DNA from 3 places in the Wenzhouxiangella sp. XN24 genome. Region 2 is predicted to be linked to each of the others. Evidence: riboswitches for the same ligand, from Rfam matches in the RefSeq annotation. Region 2 holds a riboswitch; each other region holds the start of a gene.

The links. A riboswitch is a leader RNA that binds a small molecule or an ion and turns the genes downstream of it on or off. The one in region 2 is predicted to bind cyclic di-GMP.
Region 1: it holds a riboswitch for cyclic di-GMP, as region 2 does, so the genes downstream of both, G6032_RS02505 (M23 family metallopeptidase) here and G6032_RS10835 (putative Ig domain-containing protein) in region 2, are expected to answer to the same signal.
Region 3: it holds a riboswitch for cyclic di-GMP, as region 2 does, so the genes downstream of both, G6032_RS04810 (PD40 domain-containing protein) here and G6032_RS10835 (putative Ig domain-containing protein) in region 2, are expected to answer to the same signal.

What each region holds. Positions count from the first base shown of each region.
Region 1 is NZ_JAAMFG010000021.1:237,259-242,790, reverse strand. Features, by position in the region: gene secA (preprotein translocase subunit SecA) at 1-902, opposite strand, end outside; gene G6032_RS02505 (M23 family metallopeptidase) at 1,068-1,973, opposite strand; cyclic di-GMP riboswitch class I at 2,064-2,163, opposite strand; gene G6032_RS02500 (DciA family protein) at 2,247-2,516, shown strand; gene lpxC (UDP-3-O-acyl-N-acetylglucosamine deacetylase) at 2,566-3,471, opposite strand; gene ftsZ (cell division protein FtsZ) at 3,691-4,899, opposite strand; gene ftsA (cell division protein FtsA) at 4,939-5,532, opposite strand, start outside.
Region 2 is NZ_JAAMFG010000034.1:664,272-669,803, forward strand. Features, by position in the region: gene G6032_RS10820 (PEP-CTERM sorting domain-containing protein) at 1-579, shown strand, start outside; gene galE (UDP-glucose 4-epimerase GalE) at 771-1,757, shown strand; gene G6032_RS15495 (PEP-CTERM sorting domain-containing protein) at 1,949-2,605, shown strand; cyclic di-GMP riboswitch class I at 3,011-3,096, shown strand; cyclic di-GMP riboswitch class I at 3,252-3,344, shown strand; gene G6032_RS10835 (putative Ig domain-containing protein) at 3,516-5,438, shown strand.
Region 3 is NZ_JAAMFG010000028.1:96,077-101,608, reverse strand. Features, by position in the region: gene G6032_RS04825 (PQQ-dependent sugar dehydrogenase) at 1-173, shown strand, start outside; gene G6032_RS04820 (M48 family metallopeptidase) at 149-2,041, opposite strand; gene G6032_RS04815 (LemA family protein) at 2,079-2,663, opposite strand; cyclic di-GMP riboswitch class I at 2,989-3,075, shown strand; gene G6032_RS04810 (PD40 domain-containing protein) at 3,225-5,532, shown strand, end outside.

The DNA of each region.
Region 1 (5,532 bases), on a different contig from region 2:
ATCAGCATGATGTTGCGCGCGTCGTAAAGGCTTTCGCCCGGCTGGATCAGCCCGGCCGAGGCCATCAGGGCCTCCACCTTGGCGTGGCCCTCTTCGGTGAGAAAGGCCTGCTTGGCTTTCTCATCGACGCTGAAATCGCCGGGCCCTTCCTTCTCGACCTGCGGCTCGAGCTGCGGCACGAGCTGGTTCACCCTCAGGTAGGTCTCGGTGCTGTCCTCGGCCGGACCGGAAATGATCAGCGGGGTGCGCGCCTCGTCGATGAGGATCGAGTCGACCTCGTCGACGATCGCGAAGTTCAGGCCGCGCTGCGAGCGCTGCTCGAGGCTGAAGGCGAGGTTGTCGCGCAGGTAGTCGAAACCGAACTCGTTGTTCGTGCCGTAGGTGATGTCGGCGCCGTAGGCCGCATGCTTCTCGGCCGGATCCTGGTTGGAGCGGATGACGCCGACCGTGAGGCCGAGCGTCTCGTACACCGGTCCCATCCACTCGGCGTCGCGCTGCGCGAGGTACTCGTTGACGGTGACGATGTGCACGCCCTTGCCGGACAGGGCGTTCAGGTAGGCCGGCAGGGTCGCGACCAGCGTCTTGCCTTCGCCGGTGCGCATTTCCGAGATCTTGCCCTCGTGCAGCGCCATGCCGCCGATCAGCTGGACGTCGAAATGGCGCATGCCCAGGGCCCGTTTCGCCGCCTCGCGGGCCAGGGCGAAGGCTTCCGGCAGCACGGCGTCGAGCGTCTTGCCGGCCTCGACCTCGGCCTTCAGCTCGGCGGTGCGGGCCTTCATGTCCTCCGGCGACAGGGCGCTGACGGTCTCCTCCAGCGCGTTGATCTGCTTGACGTTTTTCGAATAGCTCTTGAGCAGTCGCTGGTTACGGCTGCCGAAAATCCCTGCGAACAGATTGCGCACTGCTGGATACCTCGGGGCACGCTCGCGGCGCGGGCGCCCGTGAAAAGATTCTGTGGCTGGCGGCGACGGGCGCCGCCGACGCTCAAAGACCGCGTATTTTACGGCCTCGAGCCCAAGGGGGAAACTGCCGGCCGCCGAAACCGCGCGCGTCGGCGCCTCGCGGCGTCACTTCAGGTACTGGCGCGGATTGACGTGCCGGCCGTTCTCGATCACTTCCAGGTGAACGTGGGGCGCGGTCGAGCGGCCGGTCGAACCCACCAGGGCGATCACCTCGCCCTTCTTCACGGCGTCGCCGACCGTCACCAGGTTTTCGGTGTTATGGCCGTAGCGGGTGACGAGGCCGTTGCCGTGATCGATCTCGATCAGGTAACCGTAGTTGGCGCGCTTGCCGGAGAAAGTGACGACGCCCGCGGCGATCGCCAGCACGTCACTGCCCGCCGGGCTGACGAAATCGAGCCCGCTGTGGAAGGCGCGCTTGCCGGTGAACGGATCGGTGCGATAGCCGTAGCCCGAAGAGGTCCAGCCGCCGCGAATGGGACGCCCCTCGAGGCGGACTTCATCGTTGAGGCGGCGGTTGAACAGCAGCGCCTCGAGTACGTCGAGCTGGCGGGTGCGATCCGCGATCTGGTACTCGAGCTCGTCGAGCAGCACGGAGATCTCGCCGGAGCGCAGCGAGGCCGCGTCCTCGACCGGGTCGGGCCCGCCCTGCGGCGGCATGGAGCCGAAATTGAACTCGCCGTCCTCGAGATCCGCCATGGTCACGAGGCGCTGCCCGAGGGCGTCCAGGCGGGTGATGTGGGCGGACAGCTGGCCGAGGCGGATGGCCAGCGCGTCGAGATTGCGTCCGGACTGGTCGCGGATGGCGGCGAGTTCGTCCTGCTGGGCCTCGAGGGTGGCGCGCAGCTCGGCGATGATCGCCGGCTCTTCTTCGGGCTGGGAAATGCGGCCGGCCAGGAGGCCCGCCACGAACACGAGCGCGAGAACAGCCAGGGAAACCAGCAGCACGGGTCGCGGGCTCAGGGGAACCTGGCGGGTGCGTCCGGTGCGGGAAGTGAATACCAGCAGGTTCACGACCGCCTCCCGGGGGACGGGACGACAGGCAACGGGCGTCCGGCGAACCGGTTTCGGCCAGGTATGTTGCTGGTTTTTCGTTCAGTCATGCTCGGCAGCTCCGCTGTCGCCAGTCCGGCCCACCAGGACCGGAAACCTCAGACCGGTGGCTTTGCGCCGGCGCCTCTCGACGCCTTTGCCTTTTACAAGCTTAGCCACTATGCCGCAAAATCACCGCTCACTCAACTCGGGGAAAACCACATCACTCGCGGAGAACCCAAGCAGCTCAAGGACTTGCTGGCCGGAAACGACCTGTCGCAGCTCGTCCTGAGGGCCCGGGAGGCGGGCGAGCTCGATGCCCGCGTGCGTACCCTGTTGCCGGATGAACTGGCGGCCCACGTCACCGGCGCCGTCCTGCACGAGCATACCGTCGTGATCCTGGCCGACAGCGCCGCCTGGGCGACCCGCATTCGTTTTCATGCCCCGGAGCTCGTCGCGCGCCTCGCGCCGCGTTACGACGGCGCCGTGACCCGCGTGCACGTCAAGGTCCGGCCGACGCGCTGAGCTGCGGCGATCGAGGTCCGGCCCGCCCGCCGAGCCGCGGCGATCAGGCTCAGGCCGCGGCGGCGGCAAAGCTCAAGGGCGCGTCGCGCTCGTCCGCATAGGTCACTTCTTCCCAGGCGGATTCGTTGCGCACCAGTTCGCGCAGCAACTGGTTGTTCAGGCCGTGCCCGGACTTGTAGCCGCTGAACTCGCCGATGATGCTGTGACCGAGCAGGTAGAGGTCGCCGATGGCGTCGAGAATCTTGTGGCGCACGAACTCGTTCTCGTAGCGCAGCCCGTCGTCGTTGAGGATCCGGTAGTCGTCGAGCACGATGGCGTTGTCGAGGCTGCCGCCGCGACCGAGGTTCATCGAGCGCAGGAACTCCATGTCGCGCATGAAGCCGAAGGTGCGCGCGCGGCTGATCTCGCGGAGAAACGAGGTCGTGCCGAAGTCCATCGAGGCAGTCTGGGCATGGCGCTTGAACACCGGGTGATCGAATTCGATCTCGAAATTGACCTTGAAGCCGTCGAAGGGGGTGAAACGCGCCCACTTGTCGCCCTCGTGGACCTCCACCGGCCGGCGGATGCGGATGAAACGCTTGGCGGCGGACTGTTCCGCGATCCCGGCGGACTGGATCAGGAACACGAACGGCCCGGCGCTGCCATCCATGATCGGCACTTCCGTCGCGGACAGTTCGACCGTCGCGTTGTCGATGCCGAGGCCGGCGAAAGCCGACATCAGGTGCTCGACCGTGGCCACGCGCACGCCGTCCTGCACGAGGGTCGTCCCGAGGGTGGTCTCGCCGACCAGCATGCCGTCCGCGCGAATCTGCGGGGCCGGGTCCAGGTCGCTGCGGCGAAACACGATGCCGGAATTGACCGGGGCCGGTCCCAGCGTCATGAGGACTTTCTCGCCGGTGTGCAGGCCGACGCCCGTCGCCCGGATAGTGTTTTTCAGGGTCCGCTGTTTCAGCATCACGCCTCTCCGTGTCGCGCCCGGCCCGGCCGGAGCGCCGGGGCCGCTACGGCCCCGTCGTGTTCGGTGCGCCCACATGAAAGGAGCGTAAGGCAGCCAGCCGTTACGCTTCTCAGGGCAAACTAACGAGACAAGGTAACATAATTTTCACAAAATGCTAAAACGGACGCCTCCCGGGGGAGGAAGAGCGGGGCTCCCCCGGGAGGCATCGTACCGGTCTCAGTCGGCCTGGCGGCGCAGGAAAGCCGGGATATCGAGCATCTCGGGGTCGGCCCGGTAGTCGAAGCTCTGGCCGACGGCCCGCTTCGGCGCCTCGACTTCCTGCTCTTCGACCTCCTCGGCACGCCGCCTCACCACCGGCGGCGCGTCCAGCTCGTTGTAGTTCACGGGTCCGATGCCGACGCCCTGCCGCACACGCGGCTGGCGGCGGGTGCTGCTGGCCACGCGCAACTCGGGTTCGCGCTGGCGCACCACCCCGCCGAGCCCCGTGGCGACGACCGTGACGCGCACCTCGCCCTCCATGGACGGATCGATGACCGTACCGATCACCACCGTGGCGTCGTCGGAGGCCCTTTCCTTGACCACGTTGCCGACCTCGTCGAACTCACCGATCGACAGGTCCATCCCCGCCGTGACGTTCACCAGGATGCCCTTGGCACCCTCGAGGTTGATGTCCTCCAGCAGCGGGCTGGAAATCGCCGCTTCGGCGGCCTCGCGCGCCCGGTCCTCGCCGGTGCCGCGCCCCGTGCCCATCATCGCCATGCCCATCTCGGACATCACGGTGCGCACGTCGGCGAAGTCGACGTTGATCAGGCCGGGCCGGGTGATCAGCTCGGCGATACCCTGCACCGCCCCCTGCAGCACCTGGTTGGCCGACTTGAAGGCGTCCAGCAGCGTGGTCTGCTTGCCCAGCACCGTGAGCAGCTTCTGGTTCGGGATCGTGATCAGCGAGTCCACGTACTTGGACAACTCGGTGATGCCGTTCTCCGCGATGTCCAGGCGCTTGCGGCCCTCCATGCCGAAGGGCTTGGTCACGACCGCCACCGTCAGGATGCCGAGCTCCTTGGCCACCTGCGCGACGATCGGCGCCGCGCCCGTGCCGGTGCCGCCGCCCATGCCCGCCGTGATGAACAGCATGTCGCTGCCCTCGATGGCTTCCTGGATGCGATCGCGATCCTCCATCGCCGCCTGGCGCCCGAGGTCCGGGTTCGCCCCCGCGCCAAGCCCCTTGGTGATGTTGCAGCCGATCTGGATCGCGGACTTCACCCGCGAGTTCTTCAGCGCCTGCGAGTCCGTGTTGGCGCAGATGAACTCCACGCCGTCGATGCCGCATTCCATCATGTAGGACACGGCGTTGCCGCCGCCTCCGCCCACGCCGATCACCTTGATGATCGCGTTCGTGTTGTATCCGTCTACCAGTTCGAACATTACCGCTCTCCTCGGGGATGAACCCCGCCCCTGTGTTACTTAGAAATTGCCCTGGAACCACGCTTTCATGCGGGCCCAGACGTCCTTGATTCCGCCGCTCATCGGCGACTCTCCTTGCTTGTGCTGCATCTCGTGCAGCGCGTACTTCAACAGCCCGACGCCGGTCGCGTGGATCGGGTTGCGCACCACGTCGGCCAGCCCGGTCACGCCGTGCGGCACGCCGAGGCGCACCGGCAGGTGGAACACTTCCTCCGCCAGCTCGATGGCGCCTTCCATCTTCGAACTGCCGCCGGTGAGCACCACGCCGGCCGCGATCATGTCGTCGAAGCCGCTGCGCGCGACCTCGTTGCGGATCAGCGTGAACAGCTCCTCGTAGCGAGGCTCGACGATCTCGGCCAGCGTCTGGCGCGCGAGGCGCCGCGGCGGCCGGTCGCCCACGCTCGGCACCTCGATGGTCTCGTCCGGGTTCGCCAGCTGCGACAGCGCGCAGGCATAGCGGATCTTGATTTCCTCGGCGTACTGCGTCGGCGTGCGCATGGACACCGCGATGTCGTTGGTCACCTGGTCGCCGGCGATCGGGATCACCGCCGTGTGGCGGATCGCGCCGCCGGAGAACACCGCGATGTCGGTGGT
Region 2 (5,532 bases):
AACAGCGCTGACGCCTCAGATGGCAGCGGCCTGACGACACCGGTCGCAGGCGCGACGGTCATCGATTTCAACGATGACAGCCTTCTCAACACAAGAGGTCCTGCAGGTTTCTTTGGTCAAGGCGGTGTCGTAAAAGGGTCGTCGAGCGGCGCATATGCGGCACCCGCCGGCAACACGACGCAGTACCTGTCCGTGGCCCTTGGCCAGCGCGCCGGTTCCCACACCATCACTTTCGATACCGGCGTCACGTACAACTACTTCGGCCTTTACTGGGGTTCGATCGACGACTACAACACGCTGTCGTTCTTCAATGGTGCAACCGAAGTGCTCACGCTCACCGGAGCACAGGTCATCGCCAACCCGAACTTCTTCGGCAACCAGACGGCCGACCCGGCGAACCGCTACGTCAACATCTTCCTGGGCGCCACCAGCTACGACAAGATCGTGATCAGCACCACGCAGTTCGCCTTCGAGTCCGACAACCACGCGTTCGCGCAGGTGCCGGAGCCTGGCACATTGGCGCTGCTCGGCCTCGGCCTCATCGGCGCGGGCGCCCTGCGTCGTCGCCGGAGCCAGTAAGACAACGAAGGGGAGGTGCGCCGACCCCGCTCCTTACAGCGACCGACGCAACATGACAAAGGGCAGCCGCAAGGCTGCCCTTTTCTTTTCGTCAATCGATCCCCAGGGCGCCGGTAGCTTGACCGATTTGGCATTTCTCGCCGCCCGACGATTGCTATGATGCGAACCCGTCAACTCCCCGGAGAACACAGATGGCGCAAGGGATTCTCGTCACCGGCGGTGCCGGCTACATCGGCAGCCACGTGGCGCGACAACTCGGCGAAGCCGGCGAGCGTGTCGTAACGCTCGACAACCTGTGTACCGGGTTTCGCGAAGCCGTGACGCATGGCGAACTGGTGATCGGCGATACCGGTGACCAGGCGCTCGTGAGCCGCGTCCTGGCCGAGCACGACATCGACACGATCATGCACTTCGCAGCGCATACCGTGGTCCCGGAATCGGTCACCGATCCGCTGAAGTACTACCGGAACAACACCTGCGCGACGCGGAATCTCCTGCAGTGCGCTGCCGAGGCCGGGGTGAAGCACATCGTGTTCTCGTCCACGGCCGCCGTGTACGGCCTGCCGCCGGGCGGCGTCGCGAGCGAAGACACGCCGACGGCGCCGATCAACGCTTATGGCACGTCCAAGCTGATGAGCGAGTGGATGCTGCGGGATCTCGCGGCGGCGGGTGGCCCGTCATACGTCGCGCTGCGTTACTTCAATGTGGCCGGCAGCGATCCCGAAGGGCGCATCGGCCAATCCACGCCGAATGCCACGCTGCTGGTGAAGGTCGCGTGCGAAGTGGTGGTTGGGAAACGCGAAGCGCTCACCATTTTTGGCACCGACTACGACACGCCGGACGGCACTGGCGTGCGTGACTACATCCATGTCGAAGACCTGGCCACCGCGCATCTCGATGCGTTGCGCTGGTTGCGCGACGGCGGCGAACCAAAGGTGCTCAACTGCGGCTACGGGCACGGCTACAGTGTGCGTGAAGTTGCGCAGGCCTTCGAACGCGTCACTGGCGAGCCGCTGCCCGTGCGCGAGGCCGAGCGTCGCGCCGGCGATCCGCCGACGCTGGTTGCGAACGCGAGCCGCATCCGCGAGCTGTTTGGCTGGACGCCGAAGCACGACGACCTGGACCAGATCGTCGCCTCCTCGCTGGCCTGGGAGCGGGCGCCGCGGTACAGCGCGTAGACCACCCGGCTTTTTGTCGAAATTCCTTACAATTTCTGATTCTCGAACGCTGTCGCGCCGCAATAACGGCATTTATTTCAGTCGGTTGAGACTATGGTACGAAACTTGTATGTCTCTCCACGAACGGGATTCACATCCCGGATGACGGTTTAGAACGAAACTGCGCGGATCAGGCGCGAGGGAATGAAAAAATGAACTTGACTCAGAGATACAAGACTTTCGGCGCGGCAGCGAGCCTTTTGGCATTGTCTGCGTTGGGGACCGGCGTTGCGTCCGCTGGGCCGATTTTCGTTGACGACACTTCCAGCGGAATCACAGGCGAATACCTTGGCGAGGACTGCATTGCCGCAACCTGCGTACAACTCGGCGACCGCTACACCGTAAGCGGTGGCGCTGTTATTGCTCCCGCTGAATTCGAGCCCGGCGACTACAAGACTCCCGGGTGGGACTCGTCCGACCCGGACAAGACGTTGTCATATAACGTGACCAGCAGTAAAAATGTGCCTCCGGGCGCAATCAGTAAGATCGTCATCTCCGACCTGGACGGCGCGTTCGATTTCTACTGGGGATCGGTGGACTCGTACAACGTGGTGACGTTCTTCTCCGGCGGTAGCAACGTCCTGGCCATCACTGGCACGACGCTGAGTTCTATTGGTGGGGGCACCGCGAACAATTTCGGTTTCGATGCCTACGTCAGTTTCGTCGGCAAGTTTGATAAAGTTGAACTCTCAAGCGCCAACGGCGTCGCCTTCGAGGTGGCAACTGCTGTACCGGAGCCTGGCACACTGGCTCTGTTGGGACTTGGCCTGATCGGCGTTGGCTTCGCGCGTAGACGCGCTGCTGCCTGAACTGATTCGGAAGGACGGGTTTCCGTCGATCCGTAGACCGACGCAAAAGCCCCCTGCAACGAAGTTGCAGGGGGCTTTTCTTTTTCGAGCCACACCTTTGCAAGAATGATGGCGTCGCTCGCGTCGGCTATACCAAGGCATTTCACCGCAATGCCCCCCCGGAGTGCGATTCAGGCTTTAAGCGAGTTGACCGGCCTTAGAAGCCGTTTTTACCCAAGAGAAATCCATTCTAAGCCTTCTAAAAAGGGCGTATTTTGCCCTTTCTCTATTTATTTCATACACTTACTACGGTCCGACCCCAACCAGCCAACCAGAGTGTGACCCCCGTCACACTTCCCATCTCTCCCCCCAAACCCGCGCCAAATACCTATTGCACCCCACCCCGACCGGGCGTAGAACTACCCCCACTGACAAGGGCAAACTCGTCGAAAGGCGGGGACGCAAAGCCACCGGTCTAAGGGACAAGGTCCTACGACAGCGGGGTTGCCAAAGAACCGGATCGCGCTACTCCCCCTCCCAGGGCGCCCTCCAGCCAAACGGCAACCTCCTGTACCAAAGACCCCCGAACGGCCAAGCCTCTCGGCGGTTTCCCCTGTCGGTACATCCCGGAAACGGGCGATACGTAAAGACTTACGAAAGTCGAGGCCACTGAAAAAGGCAAACTCACTGAAAGGTGAGGACGCAAAGCCACCGGTCTAAGGAACCCAACGCAGGGTTCTACGATAGCGGGGCCGCCAGAAAACATGGAAAGACATTCTTCATATCTCAGGCTGCAACGCCGCTCCAGGTTAGCGAGCCTCTTTCCCTCTCCGGCGCGTCCGATCCGGCGCGGTCCTGTCCGCGCACTGCAATGCACTGCTACCCGTGAGTTCAACTTTTCCGTGGCCATGATGCGAAGCGAGGTTTCGCCATGGCTACCTGGAACACACTTCTAAAGTCGCGTTTCACCGCACTGACGGTTGCATTCCTGCTGACGACGCTGAGCGGCTGCGGCAGCGAGAGCGATGACACCGCGGCGGCCGTGACGCCGCCGCCGCCAAGCAGCACGACGCCGCCCCCCAGCACGACCCCGCCAATCGATCCCGAGGTCGAAACCCACATCACCGGCAGCGTCGGCGACGGCCCCATCATCGGCGCCCGCGTCCGCGTCCTCGCCAACACCGGCCTCCTGCTCAGCGAAAGCACCAGCGGCAGCACCGCCGACTACGACGTCAGGATCAAGACCCAGGGCAAGCATTACGCACTCACGATTCGCGCCGACCAGGGCACCGACCTCGTCACCGGACTCGCTCCCGATTTCGAACTGGTCGCCGTCCTGCATAGCCCGTCGAACCGCACCGTCAAGAACCTGAACCCCTTCTCGACGCTGATCTTCGAAGCCGCCCGCATGAACGGCGGCGTCAGCAACGAGACCGTCACTGCCGCCAGCCACGCCGTCGTCACGCGCTACGGCTTCGGTCTCGACACGGCGGTGATCGCCGATCCCGTCGAGACCCCGATCACCGACGAAAACATCCACATGATCGTCCGCTCCAGCGAAACGCTCGGCGAAATGATCCGTCGCACCCGCGATGCCATGACCGCTACCGGCAGCACCATGGACGGGGACGCCATCATGCAGGCCCTCGCGTCCGACCTGATCGACGGCTGGATCGACGGCATGGGCGGCCTCGAAAGCCGCTCCCGGATCGCCGCGGTCGCCAACGTCGCCAGCGCAGCCGTCCTGCTCGAGACCATGAGCAACGAATTGCGCGTGTACGACGTGAATGCGACCGACGCGATGGACCAGGCCGTGCGCCAGGTCCGCCCCAACGCCGACCCGGACGCCTCGGTCAGCACCCTGCCGATCCCCGCGACGGCGTTCGTCCAGGCCAGCCGCCTGCTGCGCGCTGCACAACAGATCAACAACGATCCGGCCATCGCGGCGGCCATTTCGGTCATGGACGCGGCCGCACCCGGCACGAGTCCTGTCGACCTCGCCGCGCAGCTCCCCGCCGACCTGCAGACGGCCCTGCGCCAGGCGACGCTCGACACCGCATATGCGCCCGAGGCGCAGGTGGACGCGATCAACGCCCAGGCCCGCGTGGCGGCACCTCAAGAACCGACCCCGGAACCGACCCCGGAACCGACCCCGGAACCGACCCCGGAACCGACCCCGGAACCGACCCCTGAGCCCGACCCCGAGCCGACCCCTGAGCCCGACCCCGAGCCGACCCCTGAGCCCGACCCCGAGCCGACTCCTGAGCCTGAGCCCGACCCCGAGCCGATCCCGGATCCGGTCCCTGTCAACCAGGCTCCCCAGATCTCCGGCACGCCTGCGACCACCGAGCTGCAGGTCAACGACGGGTGGAACTTCACGCCAAACGCGTCTGACCCCGAGGGCGATCCGCTGACCTTCTCGGTCACCGGTAAGCCCAGGTGGATGAGCCTGAACGCCTCGAACGGACACCTGCAGGGCACCCCCGGCGTCGGCGATGTCGGTACCACCGGACCGATCACGATCTCCGTGACCGACGGCGAGTACACCGTCAGCCTCCCGGCATTCACCCTGACGGTGCTTGCGCCGCCGCCGGTCACCGGCTCGGCCACACTGAGCTGGGCCCCGCCGACCGAGCGCGTGGACGGCTCGGCGATGGGCACGGTCGCCAGTTACAAGATCTACTACAGCCTCAACGGCTCGCAGCTGGACCAGGTCATCACACTGCCCGGCGGCACGACCAGCCACCAGATCCAGGACCTCGGTCAGGGCACGTGGTATTTCGCGGTCACCGCCATATGCGCCGATGGTCTCGAAAGCACCAAGTCAGCCGTCGTGAGCAAGACGATCCAGTAACGGTCTCGGGAGCAGTGCAACGGTCCCCTGGGACCGGTTCCCATGCGCGGGCTGCGCGAGTGGCCCGCGCATTTTTTTGGCCGGGGAAAAGTGT
Region 3 (5,532 bases), on a different contig from region 2:
CCGAACGAATCCGCCGCGTCGTGCTGGAAGACGACGTGGTGGTCCACGAAGAAGAACTGCTGCTCGGACGCGTCGGGCGGATCCGCGATGTCCGCGAGGGCGCGGACGGCAGCATCTACGTGCTGACCGACGAGGACGACGGAGGTCTCTACCGGGTCGAGTCCGCGCGCTGATCCGCAAGGGGCGGCATGGGGCAATCGAGCGCCGTCGCTGCATTGCGCAGCAACTGCAGTTCGCGGGGATGGATGCGGCCGTCGTGGGCCGCCACTTCGGCGAGTGCCGCCACCAGCAGGCGGCGCAGCGCCGGATCCATGGCTGCGAGGCGCCGCGCATGCGCGGCGGTCTTTGCCCCCGCGCCGGGCAGCACGGCGGCAAAAGACGGCTCGGGCGACGGCAGAGTAAACCCGCCGGCGGCGAGCTTCGTCACCCCATGCCGCCAGGCGGCGGCCGCCGCTGCCTGGTCCTCGTGTCCCGCACTTGCGAGGAGCGCCAGCATGGCCAGTGCGCCATCGGCATCCGCATGTGCCGTGGAAGCTCTCGAGAGGCGCGACTCGAGCGCCGCGGCCAGCGTGGCCTCGTAAGGGCTAACGACACCGTCGAGTTCGACGAGTCGTTGCGCCAGGTGGACGAGATCGTCCCGCCGCGCTTCGGGCAGGTGCTGCAGCGCGGGCGATGACAGGTCCAGCAGCGCGAGACGCAGCGTCGGCGTGATCTCTTCGATCGCGTCCCATGTGTCCCCGACCCGGGCTGCGACGACCGCGCCCAACCGGGTGTCGAGCAGTGCGAGTTGTCGGGCTCGCAGACCGGCGTCGGCATCCAGGAGCAGGGCGAGCGCGGTGACGGCTGCGCCCTCCGGTTCAAGCACCGCCGCGTGGAGTGCATCCGGCATGAGCGCGAGCAGGTGTTGCCCCATCGCCAGGTCGACCTGGCCGATCGATGCCGTCGCAAGCTCCGGCGCGACAGGGCTCGGGGCGGTGGGCGCAGGAGACGTGACGGGCGGCGGAGGCGCCGGCGGTGGCGGGTCGCCCGGGCGCCAGTGCGGATCCAGGGCGCGGATGCGTGCGGCGACCGGCGGATGGGTGGCCAGCAGCCCCGCGAGGCTCCGCCGGCCGGTGGCGAACAGCATGTGGCCGATTTCTTCGCGGCGCACCGCACGCACGGCGGAGGACAACGGCGATGCCGCGATTCTTTTCAGGGCATTGGCGAGGCCCTCGGGATTGCGGGTGAACTGCACTGCGGAGGCGTCGGCGAGCACCTCGCGCTGGCGTGACACGGCGGCCTGGAGGATGCGTCCCGCGAGCACGCCGATCGAGCCGAGCACCACGATGGCGAGCCCTGCGGCAAGCAGGGCGGCGCCCGCGCCTGAAGCCCCGCCCCGGCCGCCCGGGCCCCGTCGCCGGCCCCCGCCCAGCGCCGCCCCGCGCAACAGCAGCCGGCCGGTCATGCTGACGGCGACCAGGCCGAACACGTAGCCCATGAGACGGGCATTGAGCCGCATGTCACCATTCAATATGTGACTGAACTCATGCCCGATCACGCCTTGCAATTCATCACGCGCCAGCCGTTCGAGTGCGCCCCGGGTGACGGCCACTGCCGCGTTGGAAGGGTGCAGCCCGGCCGCGAAGGCATTGATGCCGGGCTCGTTTTCCAGCACGTAGACCTCGGGAACCGGCAGTCCGGCGGCGATCGCCATTTCCTCGACCACGTTGTGCAGGCGGCGCTTGAGCGGATCCTGCTCGAGGCCGGTGACGCGTTCCCCGCCCAGCGAGACGGCCACGGCGCCCCCGCCGCTGCGCAGGCTGCGCAGACGCCAGAGGGAAGCGATGCCGATGAATGCGGCCGTGGCCATGGCCGCGACGACGAACACCGCGGGATCGAGCGCGGTGCGCGGCAGTTGCCCCGGGGGCGTGTTGGCAGCACCGAACAGGAGTGTCAGCACCGCCGCGACCGACAGCGCCACGGCACCGGCCGCGATGGTGAACGCCCCCAGCAGCCAGCGCGAACGCCCGCGTGCCGCCGCTTGCCTGCCGAAGAAGTCCATGCCTGGCCGGGCCCGCGAGCCGGCTAGCGGTCGCTAATCAAAAGGTGACCTGCGGCACCTGCCGTTTCTCTTCGGACTCGATCTCCAGGAATGCAGCGGGGTCGAAGTTGAAGGAGTTCGCGACGAGGTTGTTCGGGAAATTCTCCCGGGTGTTGTTGTACTGCATGACGCTGTCGTTGAACGCCTGGCGCGCGAACGCCACGCGGTTCTCCGTGCTCGTGAGTTCTTCCTGCAGCTGCATCATGTTGCGATCGGCCTTCAGGTCCGGATAGGACTCGGACAGGGCGAACAGGCGGCCCAGTGCCGACGAGAGAGCGGAGTCCGCACCCGACAGCTCCGCGATCGCGGCCGCGCTCTCGGGATGAGCGGCCGCGGCCTGCAGGCCGGAGACGGCTCGCGTGCGGGCGGCGATGACCGCTTCGAGCGTCTCGCGCTCGTGCTTCATGTAGCCCTTGACCGCTTCCACGAGGTTGGGGATCAGGTCGTAGCGCCGCGTCAGCTGGACATCGATCTGCGCGAAGGCGTTCTTCACCGCGTTTCGCAGGTTGACGAGCTTGTTATAGGTCGCGATCGCCCAGAGCACGACGGCGGCAAGCACTGCAATCAGAATCCAGAACTCCATGGCGATCTCCTCGGCGCGTTTTGCGTGCCTGAGAATACTCGACCCGCCAACGGCCTCCAACTACTGATTTGCCGCTACACCCCCGGGCGGTGTGTCGGACGGAAAGTGACGCGCAGCGTCACCTGGCGCCAGGCAGCGTGGCCCGGGCGGCACCGGACTCCGGGCGGCGCCGCGCCCCGGTCGGGCCCTGCGTGAGGAATCGTAAGTAAAATCCGCAGCTTGGACCGAGTCCAGGTGTCGAAAGTCCCGCCCGCCGCACGATCCGATGACGCAACATCTCGACCAGTTGCTTGACAGCTTGCGGGCTCTCTGGCATCCGTGGCGTCGCTGACAAAGGCAAACCCGTCGAAAGGCGGGGACGCAAAGCCACCGGTCTAAGGGATCCGAGATCCACGACAGCGGGGTTGCCGGCCATGGAAAACGATAACGGGCTTAGCTTGCCCGGGCGCACGAGTCGCGTTTTCCCGGTTGTCCGACCCGCCGGTCGATGGATGGTGCCATCCACCGGCTTCCAGCTTTGCGTCCCTTCCCGCCGACGATACTCCGAGAGGGGGGATCGATATGGCTGGGGCCAACGGATACAAGCTGACCGTCTCTGCATTGCTTTCGTTTTCGCTGCTGGCCCTGGGGGGCTGCGGCGGCGAAGAGGAAAGCGTCTCGTCCGCGATCGTGGTGGAAGGGGATTTCCCGATCGTGTTCGCCAAGCGCCAGGTCTCCGCGCTGGGCAATCCCACCGATGCGGCCAATTTCGCCGCCGGCGGCGACCTGATGCTCAAGGACCTGTCTTCGCCCAGCGCGCCGCTGGAGAACCTCACCGCCCCCTTCACGCAGGGCGAGGGTGACGTCTCGGATCCGGAGGTGTCTTACGACGGCGAGCGCGTGCTGTTCTCGATGCGGGGGCCCGGCAACCCCAGCTGGAACATCTTCGAACTGGACCTGCCGAGCCGCAGCCTGCGGCGCCTGATCGCCGACGATGCGGTCGCGAATGCGGGCGACGACATCGACCCCGCCTACCTGCCGGACGGCCGCATCGTGTTCAGTTCCAACCGGCAGCAGAAATCCCGCGAGCTGCTGGCCGAGCGCAACATCCAGCCTTATGCCTACCGCGACGAATACGAGCGCGAGCGCGTGGCTGCCTTGCATGTCATGGGCGCCGACGGCGAGGACATCCGGCAGATTTCCTTCAACCAGAGCCATGACCGTAATCCCACCGTGCTCGCGACTGGGGAAATCCTGTTTGCGCGCTGGGACCATGTCGGCAACCGCAACCATTTCCCGCTGTTCATCACCAACCCGGATGGCACCAATATCTTCGTCCAGTACGGTGCCTTCAGTCCGGGCAACAGCTTTCTGCATCCGCGCGAAATGCCCGACGGACGCGTCATGACCTCGCTGATGCCGCTATCCGGTACCCGCGAGGGTGGCGCCTTGATGGCGGTGGATATTCGCAATTTTGCCGAATCCCGAGAACCCGTGCCGGGCGCCGCGGCCGATGCGGTGGGGCAGGAGCAGTTGACATTGTTCCCGGTGGAAACGGGTCGCGGCGTTTCCGAGTTCGGCCGCTACACGACCCCCTATCCGCTGTGGGACGGCACGAACCGGGCCCTGGTCAGCTGGTCGCCATTTCGTCCCGAGATGGAGCTCGACCCGGTCACCGGCCTCGAAGAAGAAGTCGAGGGCCCGCCGCTCTATGGCGTCTACATGTTCGATATCGCCAACAAGAGCCTCCGTCCGATCGCGTTGCCGGAGGAAGGCTGGGCCTACACGGACCCGATCGCGATCCAGGCGCGCCCGGCGCCGAACACCGTTACGGACAAGCCGCTCGACGCCGCACTGGCGGCCGAGGGCATGGGCGTACTCAACGTGAAGAGCGTCTATGACACCGACGGCCTCGGCCTGATGGGTGCGCGCATGCTCGTCGGCGACGAGAGCATTCCGATGACCACCCCGCCGCCGGACGACACGCGCAGTGCCGTGGCCGATCTCATGACGCTGAAGGACCCCGCGCTGACGACCGCGGCCCAGCGACCGGCACGCTTCGTACGCGTCACCGAGGCCGTGCCGACGCCGCCCGGGGTGTCCCGCGAGGCGATCGGCGAGACCAACCTCGAGATGCAGCAGATCGTCGGCTACGCCGAGATCGAGCCGGATGGCTCCTTCCGGGTCAAGGTGCCGGCGGATACGCCGCTCGGCGTCGTCGCGGTGGATGCGCACGGCCGTGCGATCCAGGTACACACGAACTGGCTGCAGGTGCGCCCCGGCGAGACCCGGACATGCAACGGTTGTCATTCGCCGCGGCGCGGCAGCGCGTTGAACTCGGCGCCGATCGCCGGCTTTCATCCGAACGCGAACTGGACCGGCGAACTCGGCGAATCCATGGCCGAGACCCGGACCCGGCTCGATCCGACCGCGCTCGAGCTGGATGCCGATATCGTGTACGAGGACGTGTGGACGGATCCCGTCCAGGCCGGCCGCCCCGCGGATCCGCCCTTGCTGATCAGCTATGCCGATCTGCCGCCGGGCGTGCCCGCGCCGGTGGACGGGATCATCAACTATCCCGACCATGTGCAGCCGATCTGGGAGGCCGACCGCGGCGCCGATACCTGTATCGGCTGCCACTTGAGCGATGACCCGGAGGATCCGCTCGCCGCGGGCCTCGACCTGCGTGGCACGACCTCGGGGTCCGGGCGACTGAAGTCCTACGAGGAGATCATGGTCGGGGACCCCATCCTCGATCCGGACACCGGCCTGCCGACCATCAACGTGCGGCCCGATGGCGAGCTGGAACTGGCGCGCGAGGCGCCGCTGGTCAGCAGCGGCGGCTCGCGGGACGGCGCCCGGGCCAGCGCGTTGATGGCGAAGCTCTTCG